2 linked regions of the Methylorubrum populi genome follow. The main gene of each other region encodes a partner of the protein of the gene in region 2 in a complex. Links are inferred from orthologs where the notes say so. Each region holds a gene or a part of one and is shown on either strand. Other genes may lie near its edges.

Region 1 (10,375 bases), 4.0 Mb from region 2 along the record:
GCCCGAGCGGATAAGGCGCGGCAGGCTATCCGCTCCGGTGAGAGTGGGTGCCGGACCGGCGCGCACATCCGGTCCGTGACCGTGAACAGCACATTCGTGCCGGAAAGCCGTCGATCGGCGATCGGGTGAGCCGGGATCGACTGGCCCGCATCTTCGGACGACGAGCCCATGTCCGGCCTCTGCCGAGGGAGGATCGTCTTCGAGCCGAATCATCCGGTCGGAACCCCTTCGAGGCCGCCCCTCGACCAGTCGTCGCGGACCAGCGTCTTGGCTCATGGCCCATCCTATTCGCCCGGCTTGGCGCGAAGTCTGGTTTCGGCATCGGTCCGAATAGGTTGCAACCGCCCATCGGCCGGATTGTCGCGCGGCGGGTGTGTCCTGCTCGCTACATCTCGGGCCGGAGAAATGGTCTAGCTTGCGGGCGATCGGGTTTCTGCTGGGGATCAAAAAATGAAAAAGCTTCTCACTTCTCTCGCCGCCTTCACGGCGCTGACCGCCGCGGCCTCCGCCGCTGACCTGCCGCGCCGCGCTGCTCCGCCGCCGGTCTTCACGCCCGTCCCTGTGTTCACCTGGACCGGTTTCTACGCCGGTCTCAACGCCGGTTACGGCTTCGGCGTCGAGGACTCCCTGGCTCCGACGCAGGTCGTCACGATCGATCGTCGCGTCGTCGGCGGCCCGGTCGGCGCGATCGCCGGCTTCGCCTTCGACAACGGCGGCCGCAGCGACGGCTTCGTCGGCGGTGGTCAGATCGGCTACAACTATCAGTTCACCCCGGGTTCGGGTGTCGTGATCGGTATCGAAGCCGACGCTCAGTACGCTGACCTCGGCGGTCGCTTCGGCCGTGCAGGCGGCTGCGGCACGGGCGGCATTGCCTGCGCGGTGACGCCGGGCGGCTTCATCCAGCCGGGCGTGACCCTGATCAACCCGACCGGTCTCCAGGGCCTCGACTTCTTCGGCACCGTCCGCGGCCGTATCGGTTACGCCTTCGACCGCGTCCTGTTCTACGGCACCGGCGGCTTCGCCTACGGCAGCTTCGGTGGCGGCCGCGCCGTCGACACCGACGACTTCAAGACCGGCTACGCCGCCGGTGGTGGTGTCGAGTACGCGCTCCCGACCGACTCGTTCCTGAACTTCTTCCGCTCCTCGGCGGTGACGCTCAAGGTCGAAGGTCTGTACGTGAACTTCGACGGCAACAACAGCCGCTACGGCTTCGCCAACGCCAACGGCGTGATCGTCAACGCCACCCCGCTGACCGCGGCCGGCCCGATCTCGCCCTCGACCATCCTGAACAACACCGCCCGCCGCGACGTCGACTTCGCCGTCATCCGCGCCGGCCTGAACTACAAGTTCGGCAGCTACTAAGCCGAACCTCCGATAAGGGTCTCGAAACCAGGAAGCCCGGCCGCAAGGCCGGGCTTCTTGCGTTTCACGATCCGTCGCAAGCGCCCGGTCGATGGGCGGGGCGGCGGGCATGAAAAAGCCCGGCCTCGCGGCCGGGCTGTCTCGGGGGATGCGGCCCGGATCGGGCAGCGCGTCAGGCGCTCGCCTGGATCCAGCGGGAGAGGTCGCCCTTGGGGGCAGCGCCGACCTTCTGGCTGGCGAGCTTGCCGTCCTTGAAGATCATCAGCGTCGGGATCGAGCGGATGCCGTAGGTCGAGGCAATGCCGGGGTTTTCATCGACGTTGACCTTGGCGATCTTCACCTTGCCCTGGAGATCGACGGAGATCTCCTCCAACGCCGGGCCGATCTGCCGACAGGGGCCGCACCACTCCGCCCAAAAATCCACTACGACGGGCTCGGCGGACTGCAGAACGTCCTGCTCGAAGCTCGCATCGGTCACTTTCACGGTCGCCATCGTACGTCCTTTCGACACGCGGTCCCACGCGGGAACAGGGAAGTCCCCTGCATGGACGGCACCGGGGAGTGGGTTCGGCGCCTCACGGTGGCAGAGAATTGGCGACGCCCCATCCTCCGGTCAAGGCGTCGCGCCCCGGCCGCGGGTCTGACGCGCCGAACCCACATGGGTACGGCGCCGCTCGTCCCCGCAATCCCCGCGTCGATCCCCGGCCCATACTCGTGCAAAGCCGCCGCCTTCGGCCCTCTGCGGCGCCGCGACCCTCGCCATGGGCCGCCCGCGCCCCATTTGGCGGGCAGGATCGGCGACCCGCACAAGGATCAATCGACGTGACGCGCACACTTTCCCTTCTGCTCGCCACCGTCGCGGCCCTCGGCCTCGATGCCTCCGCCTTCGCGCAACAGCCCTCCGGGCAGGGCGGCGGCGAGGACACGCGGGCGCCGCGCGTCCAGGGCGAGTCGTTCCAGGCACCGGCCGCGCCGAGCGCCGGCACCTCCATCGCCGAGAAGGAGCCCCCGAACACCGAGTACAAGCCGCTTCTGCCCAACCAGACCCGCGCGCCGGAGCCGGCGCAGAAGACCGAAGTCGAGACCGCGGTCGTGGCGAAGGGTCTCGAAAGCCCCTGGGCAATGGAGTTCCTGCCCGACGGGCGCATGATCGTGACCGAGAAGGCCGGCAAGATCCGCCTCGTCGCCAAGGACGGCACGGTGGGCCAGCCGGTGGCGGGGGTGCCGAAGGTCGATCCGAAAGGGCAGGGCGGTCTGCTCGACGTGGCGCTGAGCCCGAGCTTCGCCTCCGACCGCACGATCTACTTCAGCTACAGCGAGCCGCGGGACAAGGGCAACGGCACCACGGTAGCCAAGGCCAAGCTGGTCGAGAGCGACGGCAAGGCCCGGCTCGACGACGTCAAGGTCATCTTCCGCCAGATGCCGACCTATGACGGCGACAAGCATTTCGGCTCGCGCCTCGTCTTCGCGCCGGACGGCAAGCTGTTCGTCACGGTGGGCGAGCGCTCCGACAAGCAGACCCGCGGGCAGGCTCAGGATCTCACCAGCGGGCTGGGCAAGGTGTTCCGCATCGACACCGACGGCAACGCGCCGAAGGACAACCCCTTCACCGGCGGCGAGAAGGCCAAGCCCGAGATCTGGTCCTACGGCCACCGCAACGTCCAGGCCGCCGCCCTCGACGGCCAGGGCCGGCTCTGGACCGTGGAGCACGGCCCCCGCGGCGGCGACGAGCTGAACCGCCCGCGCCCCGGCCTCAATTACGGCTGGCCGGTGGTGACCTACGGCATCGAGTATTCCGGCGAGAAGATCGGCGACGGCCAGACCCAGGCCGGCGGCACAGTGCAACCGGTCTATTACTGGGATCCGGTGATCGGCCCCTCGGGCATGGCGCTCTACGACAAGGATCTTTTTCCGGCCTGGAAGAACCAGTTCCTCATCGGCGGCCTCGTCAGCACCGGGCTCGTCCTGCTCAAGCTCGACGGTGACAAAGTCGTCACCGAGGAGCGGATTCCTCTGGAGCACCGCGTCCGCGACGTGCGGGTCGGTCCCGACGGCGCCGTCTATGCAGTAACCGAGGATGACGGGCAGATCGTCAAGCTGACGCCGAAGAAGAGCAGCTGAACTCAATCCGAGAGAGATCCCGGCCAGCTTTTCGAGCCAGCCGGATCTCCGCCACGCCTTCGCCGATCAGCCTCCAATTTGCGATCGACACTTCCGTGTTCAGGATCGTGTACTTGCCAGCACGACCTTAATTCTATTATAAATTTTATTTGATTACTCTCCACCTTGTATTTTAGCAGTGTTTCCGTCAAGCCAATAAAATCACAAAATCTGATTGCGACTGAGATTTTGGCGATGAGGACTCAATCAGCCGATAAGTTTCTTCCGCGTTCTGAGGATTTGAAGAAGACTCTTGCAGACCATGTGCTATTTCTAGCATCCGAGGGTAAGCTCGGAAAGAAAATTTGCTTCGCTGAGTGCGATCTGAAGAAGCAAAATTTCAATGGTTGCGATCTGCGTCTTGCCGATTTCAGATCGGCTAACCTGACGGACACTGGATTCAGAGACGCCGATCTACGCGGTGCAACGCTCGATTTTGCGCACGTCGATGGAACGGATTTCGCAGGCGCCAAGCTTTGCAGAACGTCTCTTATAGGGATCGTAGGACGAAGAGCAAATTTCTGGCGAGGAACGTTGAAAGGCGCCGAGATGTCGGGATGTCACCTGACGGAGGCGAACTTCGAGGAGGCGGATTTCGATACCGACACGATTTCCGACGATGACAATCTCAACTGGCGTCAGTCTCTCAGTCAGAAACACCCATCGGACGCGACGAACCTGTCGAAAGCCTGCCTTCTCGGCGCAAACTTTCGCGGCCCTCTCATGGAGAGCGTTTGGAATCTGGGACAAGACGGTATCGCAGGCTCGCTACAAGGCGGCGCGCGCCTTCCGACAAGTTTGCAGAAGTATGAAGCGACAAATCTCGTCAATGATGCCGCAAAGTCTTTCTGGGCCGTTATTGTTTCCACTAATGTGGTAAATGCGTACGGCATACTCGCGTTATTGGATGGAAAATTGGACTCGCAATTAAAACTTCCAGCACAATTAGGACATGTCAGCTTCTTCGCATTTTTATTCGTATTTCCCGTTCTGTCTTTCATCTTATTTACGTATCAACAATTAATCCTCAATAGATTCTGGGCAGCAATCGCAAGTCTCCCACGCGAATTCTTCGATGGCCTGTCTGTGGAGAGCCGAGCTTTCTTTATGGTCTTCGTTGGAGGAGTGTTCCCCCGATTTGAGGAATACAATTCCAGATTTGATGCCAAAGTCGACGAGCGCATTTTATCTATTTTTGTAATATATGGATCTTTTATTATTCTTCAACTCGCCTTCGTCATGTCAAAAACAATAGTACTAAGCGCGCTCGCCGCAACCCTGGAACTCGTCTTACTCACAGCAGGCGGCTTATATTGCTACTATAGTTTCCAAAGCGCAAAAATCCTACTACACGATCCGAATCCGAGGCACAGCAGATCATTGGATTGCAAGAAACAAGAAAACGACGAATCAATCCGCCTGTTAAGTCCTGAAGTGTTTTCAAAACTTTGATCGGACTGGAACGTCAAGCTGGTCTCGGATTGCCATTTGCAAGTCCCACCCGCCGCACCACCGGCCCCGAGGTCCAGACCAGCAGGGCGGTGATCGCGTGGTCCGGCCAGATCGCGGCGGCGAGTCGGGCGTAGAGGGCGACTTGCGCCGCCTCGCGCTCGGGGAGCGGGGCGCCCTCCGCGGGTGGTCGGCCGGTCTTGAAGTCGCACAGGATCACCCGGCCGTCTTCCACCACGAGGCGATCGATCCGGCCGGTGACGTCGCGCTCCACGCCGTCCACCACGATCCGCCCCGAGAGTGCCACCTCGGCCCGCGCCTGGCCCGAGAACAGCGGCGCGAGGTCCGGCGCCTCGATCAGCCGCAGTACCGAGCGCACGAGATCCCTGCGCTTGCCCTCGTCCAGGGCCGGCGCTCGGGCGCGGGTGAAGCGGTCGGCGGCCTCGGCGCGGCGGGCCGGTTCGATCCGCGGCAGGTGTTCGAGGAGGGCGTGGACCAGGGCGCCGCGGCGGCGCGCCTCGGCATCTCCCAGCCGACGCTGCGGCTGGCGCTGCCCGTCCGCGGCGCCAAGCGCGCCCGAGGGGCTCAGGGGTGGCGCGGCCTCAACCTCCGGCGCGGCGTTCGAGAACAGCCAATCCGGCACCGTCTCGGGGTCCGGCAGGGCCAGGGTCTCCGCCGCCGCGGCGAGCGAGGCGGCCGAGCCGTCGCGCCAGAGCGTGATCGGCCCGTGCTCGGTCTCGATCGCCTCGCCAGGCCCCAGCCCCCGTTCCAGGCCGATGCGGACCATCTCGCACCACGAGGCCGACGTCTCCCGGGTCGCGCCGCGATAGGGGGCGATGACGAGGTGATCGGCGGCCCGGGTCATGGCGACGTAGAGTAGGCGGTTGTGCTCCTCCCGCGCCCGCGCCTGGAGGGCGGAGCGGGCGGCGAGCGTCGCCGCACAGTCCTGGGTGCGTCCCCCGGTCCAGACCGGCGGCAGCGGGCCGTCGGCGGCGGGGTCGAGGCCGAGCAGCGGCGGGTCGTTGCGGCCGAGCGGTTCGCAGCCGTCGATGACCACGACCACCGGCGCCTCCAGGCCCTTGGCGCCGTGCACGGTCATCACCCGCACCTCGTCGCGGCCGGCCTCGAGGTCGCGCTTGACCGAGAGGCCACTTTTTCCCCGGCCGGGCCGCACCACGTAATCGGCGAGGAAGGCGTCGAGGCAGGGCGCGTCGCCCCCGGTCTCGGCCTCCGCGGCCTTGGCGAGAAACACGTCGATGGCATCGCCTGCCTCGCCACCGAGCCGCGCCACCAGCCGGCTGCGCCCGCCATGGGCGCCGAGCAGGGCGGCGTAGAAGCCGAACGGACCGTTCTCCGCCGCGAGCCGGATCCAGAGCCGCAGCGCCGCGAGGCCGCGGATCGCCGCGGTATCGCCGACCTCCGCATGGCGGGTCAGCGCGTCCTCCAGCGTCTCGGAGAAGGGGCGACGGGCAGCGATGCGGGTGAGATCGTCGTCGGTGAGCCCGACCAGCGGCGTCTTGAGGGCGGTGGCCAGCGTCAGGTCGTCGGCAGGGAGCAGGCCGGCGCGGCCGACCGCGACGAGGTCGAGCACGGCGATATGGCCGGCAACCTCCAGCCGGTCCTGGCCCGCCACCGGCACGCCGAGACCTTTGAGCGCGCGGATCACCTCCTCGAAGGCCGCCGAGCGCTTTCGCACGAGGATCAGCACGTCCCCCGGCCGCCAGATCCGGCCGCAGGCGTCGCCCCGGGTCGTCCAGGCCTTCACCGCGCGGGCGATGCGGCGGGCGGTGACGATGGCCGGGGCGTTGGGCTCGGGCGCATCGACGGGCGCGGCCCAGGCATCGGGTTCCTCGGCCTCGGCGGGTTCCTCGATCCCCCACAGCTCGACCGCGCCGGGGACGCCTGCCCGGGCGGAGGCGTGGACGGTGCCCGACGCCCCCGCATCGAAGGACAGGCCGGCGAAGTGCTCCGGCACGCGGAACACCGCATCGACCGCGGCGAGGACGTGGCTCGCGGTGCGGAAGGACAGCCTCAGGCTGACATCGGCGAAGTCGAGTTCCGCGCCCTTCGCCGCCCGCTCCCAGGCGCGGCGGGTCAGCTCGAATTCCCGCGGGTCGGCGCCCTGGAAGCTGTAGATCGACTGCTTGGGGTCGCCCACGGCGAAGCGGGTGCGGGTGAGGCCGCGGGCGCCTTCGCCCGCCGCGAACTCGGCGGTGAGGGTGCGCAGGATCTCCCATTGCTGCGGGTTGGTGTCCTGCGCCTCGTCGACGAGGACGTGGTCGACGCCGCGGTCGAGCTTGTACAGGACCCAGGAGGCGCCGACCCGCGAGAGCAGGTCGAGGGTCTTGTGGATCAGGTCGTCGAAATCGAGGGCGCCGAGCCGGGTCTTCTGCGCCTCGACCCGGCGGTGGATCTCGGCGGCCAGCCGAAACAGCCCCTGCGTCCGGGCAAGCGCGCGCGCGGCGCGAAGGGCATCGAACAGCGGGATCAGCCGGGCCTGCTCGTCGAGGAGCGCCTGCTTCACCTCCTCCGGCACCGCCTTGGTGCCGAACGACTTCGCCGCGCGCGGCTCGTCCTTGTCGGTGAAGAAGACCGAGCGGTAGGGGCCGAGCGCCTTCGGCGTATCCCTGGCGGCGTCCGCCTCGACGAGCGCGTCGGCGAGCTTCTCGTCGGTCGCCTTGCCGGTGCGCAGCCGGCCCGCGACCGCGCGCCAGTCGCCCAGCGTGCTGCCTTCCAGAATCTCCCTCTCGATGGTCTCGACGCTGGCGCCGTCGGGAAGCGCGAGGGCGCGGGGCAGGCGGGCGAGGGCCGGCTCCAGGGCGCGGTGGTCGGAGAACAGGGCGCGGGTGCGCATGGCGGCGCGGATCGCCTCGCGCAGGGTGTCGCCGGAGGCTTCCGCGCCGACGACGGCGAGCGCCTCGGAGAGCGCCTGATCGCCGCCGAGGATCGCGTCGGCCAGCACGTTGTCGGTCTCGATCTCGAAGGCCGCGCGCGACTGATTGTCGTCGAGCACGACGAAGCGGGCCGGCACGTTGGCCTCGAACGGAAACATGTGCAGCAGCCGCTCGCAGAGCGCGTGCAGGGTCTCGATCTTGAGCCCCCCCGGCGTCTCGACGGCGCGGGCGAACAGGCGGCGGGCGAGCCGCAGGTTGTCGCGGGCGGGCCGCTCGCCGGTGAGTTCGATCAGCTCGGCGGTCAGCGCCGCGTCGTCCAGCGTCACCCAGCGGCCGAGGCGCTGGAACACGCGGATCGACATGTTGGCGGCCGCCGCCTTGGTAAAGGTGAGGCAGAGGATGCGGCCGGGCGGCGCCCCATCGAGGAGCAGACGCAGCACCCGGTCGGTGAGCACCTTGGTCTTGCCCGCCCCGGCATTGGCCGAGACCCAGGCCGAGAGGCGCGGGTCGGCCGCCCGGCGCTGGGCCGCCTTGGTGAGGTCATCGACGGTGAAGCCGGTCAGCGGGGCGTTCACGCGGCCTCTCCTTCGCCCGCCAGCGACCATTCGAGCACGCGGGCGAGATGATCGTACTCGTTGTAGGCGCGCACGTATTGCGGATAGGGGCGCGAGGGATAGGCGGCCTCGCCGGTCATGTAGCGGGCGATGAGTCCGCGCAGGCGCTCCAGATGCTCCTCGACGATGGCCGCCACCGCCCGCGCGTCGCCCGGCGGCGCCTTGACCGGGATCGGCCGGAACGGCTCGCGCCCGCCCGAGGCGTGGACGTAGAGGAGATCCGGGGGCGAGGCCGCCTTCAACCCCTCGAAGGCGCCGTGCATCAGCATCGCCGCCTCCAGGGTGAGCTGGGGCGAGAAGCCGGCGAAGACCGTGCGGTTGCTCGGCGGAGTGCCGGTCTTGAAGTCGACGATGCAGTAGCCGCCGTCGGCGCGGGCCTCGATGCGGTCGGCGCGGGCCGAGAGGGTGAAGGTCTTTTCGCCGAGCGGGATCGTCAGCTTGCCGGAGCGCTCGGCGTGGATCGCGCGCAGGCCCTGGCGCTGGCTCGCCTCCCATTCGAGGAAGGCCACCGCCATCCGCTCGTAGCGGGGGAACCACTCGGCGTAGAGTTCCGGATACTGGTCCTGGAGCGGGCCGAAGGCGTCGAGGGCGATGGCGTAGAGCAGGGTTTCCGCGTCCGCCGGCAGCGGGCCGGGATGGGCTGCGGAAAAATCGCCGAGGATCTTGTGGATCAGGCTGCCGCGCTCGGCCGCGCCCGGCACCACCGCCATCGGCTCCAGCGCCTCCAATCCCAGAATGTGCCGGGCGAAGATCGAGTAGGGGTCGCGCACCAGCGTCTCGATCTCGGTGACGCTGAGGCGGGACGGAAACAGGTCGGGATCGGGCCGCGGCGCCGGCCGGGTCAGGCGCGGCGGCGGCGCCTCCCGGCCGCGGTCGAGGATCGCGGCGAGCCCGCGCAGGCGCTGGCCGCGGGCGATGGCATCGGCCCAGACCGCGTCGCCGCCGAAGGCGCGCAGGCGCTGGAGGAAGCGCGAGGGCACGGTCGGCGAGCCCTCGCGCTTGGCCGCGCGGGTCACCACCGCGTCGTGGGTGCCGAGCCCCTGCACGAAGTCGTGGGCGGCCTGGCCGATCCGGCGCTCCGGCGGGCTCAGGCCGACCTGTCCGCGCATCGGCCGGTTGAGGAAGGCGTCGGTCGTCTGGCGCACCGGCCAGACCGCCTCGTCGAGCCCGCCGAGCACGATGCGGTCGACGGAGAGCAGGCGCGCTTCGAGCGGCCCGAGGATGCGCAGGCGCGGATGCGCGCTCCGCTGGGCGCAGGCCACCGTGCGGTCGCGGGCGAGCGCGGTGAAGAAGGCGGCGTAATCGGAGAAGCGGCCCGGCAGCGCCTCCTGCTCGGCCGATTCGAGATCGTCGAACAGCCCGTCGAGGGTGTCGAGGGAGGGGTCGTCGACGGCCTCGGCCTCATCCTCCGCCCCGCCCATCATCCGCTCGCAGGCCTCGCGGTGGAGGGCGGCGAGCGCCACGAGATTGCCGATGGCCGGCTGGAGGTCGGTGCGGAAGCGGTCCAGCGCGATCTCCAGCCGGTCGAGGATGTTCTCGGCGAGATCCCAGTCGATCGCCTTCAGGCGCCGCTTCGCCCGCGGCACCCGCTCGGTGGCGTTGCGCTGGAGCGCCACGGCGGCGCGCATGCCGTCGAAGCTGTTCTTCGGAATCGGCGCCGGGCCGCGCAGGCCGCCGATCTCCAGGGCGGCGGCGGCGCGCACCACCTCGCTGCGGCTCAGCCCCAGCCGGACGAAGGGGTGGGCGAGCAGCGCGATGACGCGGGCCGGCGCCACCTCGGCGGCGAGTTCGGCCACGAGGCGGGCGAAGCGGCCCGCCTGCGAACGGGCGAGACTCAGGCCCGCCGAATCCTCCGCCGCGATGCCCCAGCGGGCGAGCTCGGCGGAGACGCGGAGC
Region 2 (10,311 bases):
GGGGCGGAAGGTCGACGGGTGCTCGGCATTGATCCGGCACTCGATGGCATGGCCCTCGACCCTGATGTCTTCTTGCCCCACCGACAGGCCGCCGCCGGCCGCGACCCGGATCTGCTCGTTCACGAGGTCGATCCCGGTGATCATCTCGGTGACGGGATGCTCCACCTGGATGCGGGTGTTCATCTCGATGAAGTAGAACCGCCCGTCCTCGTAGAGGAACTCGATGGTGCCGGCGCCGAGATAGCTCAGTTCACGCATCGCGTTGGCGCAGATGCCACCGATCTCGGCCCGCATTTCGGCGTTGAGCGCGGGCGAGCCGCCCTCTTCCCAGACCTTCTGGTGACGGCGCTGGAGCGAGCAGTCGCGCTCGGCCAGATGCACGGCGCCGCCGCGCCCGTCGCCGAGGATCTGCACCTCGATGTGGCGCGGCTTGGTCAGGTACTTCTCGAGGTAGACCGCGTCGTCGCCGAAGGCGGCCTTGGCCTCGGTGCGGGCCATGTCGAGGGCCTGCTCCAGCTCGGCTTCCGAGCGGGCGACCTTCATGCCGCGCCCGCCGCCGCCGGAGGCCGCCTTCACCAGAACCGGATAGCCGATCTCGGCGGCGACCCGCTTGGCCTCGTCGGGGTCGGAGACGCCGCCCTCCGAGCCCGGCACGCAGGGGATGCCGAGGCGCTTGGCGGTGCGCTTGGCCTCGATCTTGTCGCCCATCACCCGGATATGCTCGGCCTTGGGGCCGATGAAGCCGATATTGTGATGCGCCAGAACCTCGGCGAAGCGGGCGTTCTCCGACAGGAAGCCGTAACCCGGATGGACGGCATCCGACCCGGTGATCTCGCAGGCGGCGATGATCGAGGGAATGTTCAGGTAGCTGTCGCGGGCGGCCGGCGGGCCGATGCAGACGCTCTCGTCGGCGAGCCGCACATGCATGGCGTCGGCATCGGCGGTCGAGTGGACCGCGACGGTGGCGATACCGAGCTCCTTGGCCGCCCGCAGGATGCGAAGCGCGATCTCGCCGCGGTTGGCGATCAGGATCTTGTCGAACATCGCGGGGAGGCTACTCGAGAACGAGGAGGGCTTCGCCGTACTCGACCGGCATCCCGTCCTCGACGAAGATCGCGGTCACCGTACCGGCGCGGGGCGCGACGATTTCATTGAAGGTCTTCATCGCCTCGACCAGCAGCAGCTTGTCGCCGGCCTGGACCTTGGTGCCGATCTCGATGAACGGCTTCGCGTCGGGGGACGGCCGCAGATAGGCGGTGCCGACCATGGGGGAGGGGACCGCGCCGGGATGGCCGGCGCCGGATTTGGCGGGCGCGGGCGCCATGGCGGCGGGGGGGACGGCGACGGGCGCTGCCGCCGCTACCGCGGCCGGGGCGGCGGGCGCGACCTGAACCGAGACCGCCTCGATCCTGCGGGCGACGCGGATGCGCAAGTCACCCTTCTCGACCTCGATCTCGCTCAGATCGGTCTCGGCGACCATCCGGGCGAGCTCGCGCACCAGTTCGGGATCGAAGGGTTCGTTCTTGGCCATCGGCTCTTGGTTCACGTCAGGAGGCGGACGGGAGCTGTCCGCGCAGGAGATGGGCGAGGGCATCGAGCCCGACAATGTAGCTGTGGGGACCGAAACCCGAAATCACACCGGCGCAGACCGGGGCGATCCGCGATACGTGCCGGAATTCCTCGCGGGCATGGACGTTCGAGAGGTGGATTTCCACCGCCGTCACCCCCGCGCCCTTGATCGCATCGCGCAGTGCGATCGATGTGTGCGTGTAGGCGGCGGCGTTGATGAGCACCCCGGCTCCGGCGGCCCCCGCCTCCTGCACGAACGTCACCAGTTCGCCCTCGTGATTCGTCTGACGGAAGGTCAGGGCGATATCGAGGCGGGCTGCGCGTTCCCGCAGGCTCTGCTCGATATCGGCGAGGGTCGCCGCGCCGTAGATGCCGGGCTCGCGCGTGCCGAGGAGGTTGAGGTTCGGCCCGTTGAGGCAGTGGATCGCGATCATGCCGTCCGGCTTCGTCGGCCGGAGGCTTCGCGAACCGCCCGGCGGGATGGGCGGTCTTAGACGAGGGAGTCGGGGCGCGACAAGGGCGCTTGTCGGCCGGCGGCCCGGCCACGCTTCAATAAGTCCAGCGCTGCGCCTTGTTGACGAGGAAATCGCGGAACGCCTGGACGCGGGCGACCGAGCGCATCTCCTCGGCATAGACGAGATAGCTCTCCATCGTCGGCATCTCGCTCTCGCGCAGCACCTGGACCAGGCTCTCGTTCCCGTCGACGGCGTAGTCCGGCAGGATGCCGACGCCTATGCCCGCCTCCATCGCCTTGTGGAGCGCGGCGATGTTGTTGACGGTGAAGTGGACCGGGCGGCGGTCGTCGCCCTCGCGGCCGATGCTGGCGAGATAGTGGGTGGCGAGCAGGTAGGACGGCTCGTTGCCGCCGAAGGAGACGAGGCGGTGCTCGTCGAGGTCGGCGATGGTCTTGGGCTCGCCGAAGCGCTTGACGTAATCGGGGCTCGCGAAGGCGTGGTAATGCACCGTGAACAGCCGGCGCTGGATCAGATCCGGCTGGGCCGGCCGGCGCATGCGAATGGCGATGTCGGCCTCGCGCATGGCGAGGTCCAGTTCCTCGTTGGTGAGCACCAGCTCGATGCGCACATCCGGGTAGAGGTCGAGGAACTCGGAGACGCGCTGCGACAGCCACGAGGTGCCCAGCCCCACCGTCGTCGTCACCCGCAGGTCGCCCGAGGGGCGCTCGCTGGTCTCGACAAGACGGGCGCGGGTGTTCTCCAGCCGGAGCTTCATGTCGCGGGCGGCGCGGAACAGCAGGTCGCCCTGCTCGGTCAGGATCAGGCCGCGGGCATGCCGGTGGAACAGCGGCGCCTTCAGCTCGCGCTCGAGGGCGCTGATCTGCCGGCTCACCGCCGACTGGCTGAGCCCGATGTCGTCGCCCGCCCGCGTGAAGCTGCCGGCTTCCGCGACGTTGAGGAAAATCCGGATCTTGTCCCAATCCAAGGCCGTCACTCCCGCCCGTCGAGGTCGGCCCGTCGCGGTCAACCCATCACGGGGGACCACAACCTTCGGGCGTTGCACGACGCCAGTCTGTTGCCCCGCCGTGCCCGACGAAAGGCGTCCTCGCGTAACCTGCTGGCTCCCGCAGCATTCAGGTTATGACGGCAACCTTGCGATTTGGTTGCGTCATTTTCGCCATCAACAGGGAAATGCGTATCAAACAACGTCTTCAATGCTTCGACAGCATCTGTTCCCCGTCGGTCACCGTGTCCGACATGATGGCGAAAAGGGCGTTGTTTTGGACAGTACTTGAAATGCCCGCGAAACACTCGGGGCCTGCGGCCCCGCGAGGGCGGACGGGTCCGTGCCCGCGGGGCGCCGGGTCGGCGGCTTACTCGGCGGCGGCTTTGGCCGGGCTCTCGCCGACATCGAGATTGGCCAGGAACTTCTCCGCCTCCAGCGCCGCCATGCAGCCCATTCCGGCCGCCGTGATCGCCTGACGGTAGACGTCGTCGGTGACGTCGCCCGCTGCGAACACGCCCGGGATCTCGGTCGCGGTCGTGCCCGGCGTCACGGTGATGTAGCCGCCGTGCCGCATCGGCAACTGGCCCTCGAAGATCGCGGTGGCGGGCTGGTGGCCGATGGCGACGAACAGGCCGTCGGTGGGCTGCTCGACGATCTCGCCGGAGCGCAGGTCCTTCAGGCGCAGATGCGTCACCGAGGGCGGCGTGTCGGAGCCGCAGATCTCTTCCACCGCGTGGTGCCACTTCACCGAGACGTTGGCGTGCTTGAACAGGCGCTCCTGCAGGATGCGCTCGGCCCGGAACTCGCCGCGGCGGTGGATCACGGTGACGGATTTGGCGAGGTTGGCGAGGTACAGGGCTTCCTCGACCGCGGTGTTGCCGCCGCCGACCACGGTCACATCCTTGCCGCGGAAGAAGAAGCCGTCGCAGGTGGCGCAGGCCGAGACGCCGAAGCCCTGGAACTTCGCCTCCGAGGGCAGGCCGAGCCACTTCGCCTGGGCGCCCGTGGCGATGATCAGGGCGTCGCAGGTGTAGGTCTCGCCGGAATCGGCCTCGAGCCGGAACGGACGCACCTTGAGATCGACCTTCGTGATGTACTCCGAGACGATCTTCGTGCCGACATGCTCGGCCTGGAGACGCATCTGCTCCATCAGCCAGGGCCCCTGGATCGCTTCGGCAAAGCCCGGATAGTTCTCGACGTCGGTGGTGATCATCAGCTGGCCGCCGGGCTGGAAGCCCGAGATCAGCAGGGGCTCGACCATGGCGCGGGCGGCGTAGATCGCGGCGGTGTACCCGGCCGGCCCCGAGCCGATGATCACGAGCCTCGCATGGGTGTGCGCCATCTGTGCCGTCTCCTGTCAGGGACGGGCGGTCTCCGAAGGGCCGGCCGTCCACTCGTCCTGTGTTCCGTCGCGTCCGATCCTGCACGACGCGGGCAAATATTTCCTTCCGAGGATCGGGACGCGTGAGAACGTCCCGTCTCGTCCGGCCGCCGCCTCAGAGCGATCCGCGCGGAGGCGCGATCAAGGCCGACGCGGTCCGATCCTTGTCCGATCCCCCCGCCGCGAAGCGCCGGCGATGCTGCACGTAAGCCTCGGCCAGGGCCGCGGCGATCTCCGGCGTCGCGTCGATCGGGGCGTAGCGCAGAGCCTCCAGGCGCCCGATGAAGGGCTTCAGCGCGCCGGCCATGGCAAGGCCCGCGAACATCCGCCTGTGCCGGATATAGGTGCGCGGCAGGTCGAACAGCAGGAGCGGCACGCCGGTGCTGGCGGCCTCGCCGACCATGTTGGCGGAATCCGAGGTGACGACGATGTGGTCGGCGATCGCCAGCATGCCGACGTAAGGGTTCTCGCCGCTGCCGTCCCAGAAGAAGCCGCCCTTGTCCTTCACGAGGTTTTCCAGGGCCGCGCGCAGGTCCGGCGGCGTGCGCCGGGACACCGTCAGCATCAGCGAGCAGCCGCCCTCGGCGAGCTTAGTGAGATCGCGCACGAGCCGCTGCATGTCGGCTTTGCGGTAGCGCAGATGCCGGCTGTCCCCGCCGATCAGCACGGCGATGCGCGGCCAGGGCAGCCGAGCGAGCCGTGGATCGGGGGTCGTGCGGGCGGCATCGAGCCGGGCGCGGGAGACAGGGTGCGGCGCGGTGAGTGTGGTGAAGACGTTGGGCCCGCGCAGGTCGTCGTAATCGGGAACCCAGATGAAATCCGCCGTGTCGTGGCCGGTGCGCGGATCCTTGAGGAAGGCGGTGAAGGTCCTGCCGCCCGAGGCGCCGCGCACGGCGCGCAGATAGGGCACGGCGCGCCGTCCCGACGCGATCAGAACATCGGGGAGCGGGCCCTGCAACAGGCCGCCGGCCCGGCCCGGCGCGTCCCGCGGATCGATCGGTCCCCAGGGGGCCATCCAGGTCAGGGGCCGTCCGTCCGGAATCCGCCGTGTCTCGTAGGTAAGGCCCAGCGCCTCGGCGATGCCGATGCACTGGTTCTCGTCGCCGGCCTTGCCATCCGTGAGAATCCAGGTGCGGGCCCGCGCGAGTTCCGGCGGTACGCTGCCGTCGGCCTTCACCGGCCCTTGTTCGTTCACGCGACGCACACCTTCGATCTCACGGGCCCCGGATTACTGAGCCGGGAGCTGCCGCCGCAGCCATTGCGCGTAGTGCTCGGCAAGGGCCGCGACCCGCCGCCGCTCGGAAGCCGGATCGTACCACGCGCCGCCGGAACTGGCGGGCAGGGCCGACAGCTGCGGGTGGCGCGCGAGGATCTCTCCCCCACGCCCGACCAGCAGGGCTTCGCCGTCGAGGTGGTCGGTCGTGCCGCCGCCACCGAGGCTTCCGCCGCGGCCGAAACCCTCGCCGCCGACATAGGGGTTGAGCGAGAGGCCGCTCACGCGCACCACCAGGGTCGGTCCGCCGCGCACCATGCGGTCGGCGAAGCTGCGCCGCAGCGCCTCGGTCAGATCCACCCGCAGCGCTTCCGTCTGCGGGCCTCGCGCATAGGCCTGCAACGGCCGCACATCGACGGCGATGCTGCCGAACCGGTCGAACGCCTGCGCCGGGGCGGGAGCGATCCCGGCGAGGAGTCCGATTAGGGCCGCGAGGCCGGCGGCGCGCAAAGGGTCAGGCTCCCCACTCGACGGCGACGACCTCGTAGGACTTGCCGCCGCCGGGCGTGGTGACCTCCACCGTGTCGCCGACCGCCTTGCCGATCAGGGCGCGGGCGATGGGCGAGGAGATCGAGACGCGGCCCTCGCGCACATCCGCCTCCGGCTCGCCGACGAGCTGGTAGGTCTTCTCCTCCTCGGTGTCCTCGTCCACGAGCTTCACCCGGGCGCCGAACTTGATCTTGGAGCCCGATAGCTTCGAGGTGTCGATGATCTCGGCCCGCGCGATCATGCTCTCGAGTTCGAGCACACGGCCCTCGTTGTGGGACTGGGCCTCCTTGGCGGCGTGGTACTCGGCGTTCTCGGACAGGTCGCCCAGCGCACGCGCCTCAGAGATCGCCTGGATGATCCGGGGACGTTCCACCTGCTGGCGCTGCTTCAGCTCCTCCTCGAGGGCTGCGTAGCCGCGGGCCGTGATGGGAAGCTTGTCGATGCTCATGGTCTCGCGCCACAATGAAGAGGCCCGGCCGGAGCGAAACACTCCTTCCGGGCCGGGATAACGGCTCTCGATTGTGTGGCCCCGGGCCGCCCGCCTCCGCTCGGCGGGCCGCCCGGCACACGAACGTCTATTTAGGCCGCGAAGTATTCCTGCAAGGCACGCACCTGGAGATCGCCTTCGAGATAGGCCTTGATCCCCTCGGCCGCCGCCATCGCGCCGGCGAGAGTGGTGTAGTACGGCACTTTATGCAAGAGGGCCGCCCGCCGGAGCGAGCGCGAGTCGGAGAGCGCGCCGGCCCCCTCCGTCGTGTTGATGACGAGGGCGATGTCGCCGTTCTTGATCGAATCGACGATGTGGGGACGGCCCTCCAGCACCTTGTTGATGCGCTCGGTCGGGATGCCCTCGTCCGCCAGGTAGCGCTGCGTGCCGCCGGTCGCGAGGATGGTGAAGCCGAGGTCCGAGAGCAGCCGGATCGTCGGCAGCACCCGGGGCTTGTCGTCGTCGCGCACGGAGACGAACACCGTGCCGGTGCGCGGCACCGCCGTGCCGGAGCCGAGCTGGCTCTTGGCGAAAGCCACGCCGAAGCCGGCATCGAGGCCGATCACCTCGCCGGTCGAGCGCATCTCGGGCCCGAGCAGCACGTCGACGCCGGGGAAGCGGGCGAAGGGGAATACCGCCTCCTTCACCGCGATGTGGTCGAGCTGCTTCGGCTTGAGGCCGAAGCCGTCGAGGCGCTCGCCGGCCATGATCCGCGCGGCGATCTTGGCGATCGGCTCGCCGATCACCTTGGCGACGAAGGGCACCGTGCGGGACGCCCGCGGGTTCACCTCCAGCACGTAGATCGCGCCGTCCTTGATCGCGTACTGCACGTTCATCAGGCCGCCGACCTTGAGGGCCAGCGCCATCGCCTTGGTCTGGCGCTCCAGCTCGGCGAGGAGCTCCGGCGACAGGGTGCGCGGGGGCAGCGAGCAGGCGGAATCGCCCGAATGGATGCCCGCCTCCTCGATGTGCTCCATGATGCCGGCGATGAACACGCTCTGCCCGTCGCAGACCGCGTCGACGTCGACCTCGGTGGCGTCCGAGAGGTAGCGGTCGAACAGGAGCGGGTTCTTGCCCAGCACCGTGTTGATCTGCCCCGTCTTGTCGTTGGGATAGCGCGCCTTGATGTCGGAGGGGATCAGGCTCGGCAGGGTGCCGAGCAGGTACTCGGCGAACTGCGCCTCGTCGCGGATGATCGCCATGGCGCGCCCGCCCAGCACGTAGCTCGGCCGCACGACGAAGGGCAGGCCGAGTTCGGCCGCCACCAGCCGGCTCTGCTCCACCGAGTAGGCGATGCCGTTCTTGGGCTGCTTGAGCCCGAGCTTGTCGAGGAGCCGCTTGAACTGGTCGCGGTCCTCGGCGAGGTCGATCGCGTCCGGCGAAGTGCCGAGGATCGGCACGCCCGCCCCTTCGAGCGCCCGGGCGAGCTTGAGCGGGGTCTGGCCGCCGAACTGCACGATCACGCCGTGGAGCTGGCCCGCCTGCCGCTCGGTCTCGACGATCTCCAGCACATCCTCCGCCGTCAGCGGCTCGAAATAGAGCCGGTCGGAGGTGTCGTAGTCGGTCGAGACCGTCTCCGGATTGCAGTTGACCATGATGGTCTCGTAGCCGGCCTCGGTCAGCGCGAAGCAGGCGTGGCAGCAGCAATAGTCGAACTCGATGCCCTGACCGATCCGGTTCGGACCGCCGCCGAGGATGATGACCTTCTTGCGGTCCGACGGGTACGCCTCGTCGGCGGTCTGGCCGGCAAACGGTGCGACGTAGGTCGAGTACATGTAGGCGGTCGGCGCCTTGAACTCGGCGGCGCAGGTGTCGATCCGCTTGAAGACCGGCCGCACCCCGAGGGCGCGGCGGGCGGCGCGCACGGCCTCTTCCTCGGTATCGGCGAGCACGGCGAGCCGCGCGTCGGAGAACCCGGCCGCTTTGAGCTGGCGGAAGGCGCCCGCGCTCTTGGGCAGACCGTGCGTCTTCACCCGGTTCTCCAAATCGACGATGGCCTGGAGCTGCTCCAGGAACCACGGATCGATCTTGCAGGAGGCGTGAATCTCCTCGTGGCTGATGCCGAGGCGCATGGCCTGGGCGACCTTGAGCAGCCGATCCGGCGTCGGCGTGCCGAGCGCAGCCTTGATGGCGTTGTGGTCGTCGCCCTTGCCGAGCCCCTCGATCTCGATCTCGTCGAGGCCGGTCAGCCCCGTCTCCAGCGAGCGCAGGGCCTTCTGCAGCGATTCCGCGAAACAGCGGCCGATCGCCATCGCCTCGCCGACAGACTTCATGGCGGTGGTCAGCGTCGGCTCGGCGCCGGGGAACTTCTCGAACGCGAAGCGCGGAATCTTGGTGACGACGTAGTCGATCGTCGGCTCGAACGAGGCCGGGGTCGCCCCGCCGGTGATGTCGTTGGCGATCTCGTCGAGGGTATAGCCGACGGCGAGCTTGGCCGCGACCTTGGCGATGGGGAAGCCGGTCGCCTTCGAGGCTAGCGCCGAGGAACGCGAGACGCGCGGGTTCATCTCGATCACGATCATCCGGCCCGTCTTCGGGTCGATCGCGAACTGCACGTTCGAGCCGCCGGTCTCGACGCCGATCTCGCGCAGAACCGCCAGCGAGGCGTCGCGCATCACCTGATACTCTTTGTCGGTGAGCGTCAGCGCGGGGGCGACGGTGATGGAATCGCCGGTATGGACGCCCATCGGATCGACGTTCTCGATGGAGCAGACGATGATGCAGTTGTCCGCCTTATCGCGGACGACCTCCATCTCGTACTCCTTCCAGCCGAGCACGCTCTCCTCGATCAGCACCTCATTGGTCGGCGAGGCGTCGATGCCCCGCTCGACGATTTCGAGGAATTCCTCGCGGTTGTAGGCGATGCCGCCGCCGGTGCCGCCCATGGTGAAGGACGGGCGGATGATCGCCGGCAGGCCGACCTCGGCCAGCGCGATCAGCGCCTGACCGAGCGCGTGCTCGATGTAGCGGCGGCGGCGGTCGCCTTCGCCGCCGCTCCACTGCCGCTCGAACTCGGCGAGCGCCGCCTCGCGGGTGGCCGGATCGGACTGCGCGGCCTCGATCCGCGCCTTCTCGGCGAGATAGCGGTCGCGATCGACCTTCTTGGCGGCGGAGGCGTTGGCGAGCGCGGATTTCGGCGTCTCAAGACCGATCTTGGTCATCGCGTCGCGGAAGAGGTTGCGGTCCTCCGCCTTGTCGATGGCCTCGGCCGTGGCGCCGATCATCTGCACGCCGAACTTTTCCAGCACGCCCATGCGCTTGAGCGAGAGCGCGCAGTTGAGCGCGGTCTGGCCGCCCATGGTCGGCAGGAGGGCGTCGGGCCGCTCCTTCTCGATGATCTTGGCGACGACCTCCGGGGTGATCGGCTCGACATAGGTGGCGTCGGCCATGTCCGGGTCGGTCATGATCGTCGCCGGGTTCGAATTCACCAGGACGATCCGGTACCCCTCCTCGCGCAGGGCCTTGCAGGCCTGGGTACCGGAATAGTCGAATTCGCAGGCTTGCCCGATGATGATGGGGCCCGCACCGATGATGAGAATGGAGGAGATGTCGGTGCGTTTCGGCATTGAGCGCCTTGAAGCGAGTTCGCGCGCGCTCGCCCTCGCGCGCCGCCGGTTCGAGGGCGGTGCCAAGGGGGCGCAGGCGCTGGGA

Evidence for each region.
Region 1: the proteins of trxB (region 2) and trxA are in contact, whole or in part, in a crystal structure (PDB 1F6M), measured with the Escherichia coli proteins. The link is inferred for Methylorubrum populi from one-to-one orthologs.

Annotation. Positions count from the first base shown.
Region 1 is NZ_AP014809.1:5,173,973-5,184,347, reverse strand. What follows is about bases 196-3,122. They hold trxA (thioredoxin), read right to left. Parts: upstream 1,856-3,122; coding sequence 1,535-1,855; downstream 196-1,534. Other genes in these bases: MPPM_RS24160 (PQQ-dependent sugar dehydrogenase), read left to right, coding at 2,185-3,122; MPPM_RS24175 (outer membrane protein), read left to right, coding at 451-1,362. Also shown: more of MPPM_RS24160, read left to right, coding at 3,123-3,483; MPPM_RS24155 (pentapeptide repeat-containing protein), read left to right, coding at 3,718-4,974; double-strand break repair helicase AddA, read right to left, coding at 4,988-8,440; double-strand break repair protein AddB, read right to left, coding at 8,437-10,375. UniProt on the Escherichia coli protein: Participates in various redox reactions through the reversible oxidation of its active center dithiol to a disulfide and catalyzes dithiol-disulfide exchange reactions.
Region 2 is NZ_AP014809.1:1,188,152-1,198,462, reverse strand. The notes cover bases 2,386-5,248. They hold trxB (thioredoxin-disulfide reductase), read right to left. Parts: upstream 4,373-5,248; coding sequence 3,398-4,372; downstream 2,386-3,397. Other genes in these bases: MPPM_RS05565 (mitochondrial fission ELM1 family protein), read right to left, coding at 4,527-5,248; MPPM_RS05575 (LysR family transcriptional regulator), read right to left, coding at 2,386-3,009. Outside these bases: accC (acetyl-CoA carboxylase biotin carboxylase subunit), read right to left, coding at 1-1,044; accB (acetyl-CoA carboxylase biotin carboxyl carrier protein), read right to left, coding at 1,055-1,531; aroQ (type II 3-dehydroquinate dehydratase), read right to left, coding at 1,548-2,003; more of MPPM_RS05575, read right to left, coding at 2,119-2,385; more of MPPM_RS05565, read right to left, coding at 5,249-5,606; MPPM_RS05560 (hypothetical protein), read right to left, coding at 5,640-6,134; transcription elongation factor GreA, read right to left, coding at 6,139-6,615; carB (carbamoyl-phosphate synthase large subunit), read right to left, coding at 6,753-10,226.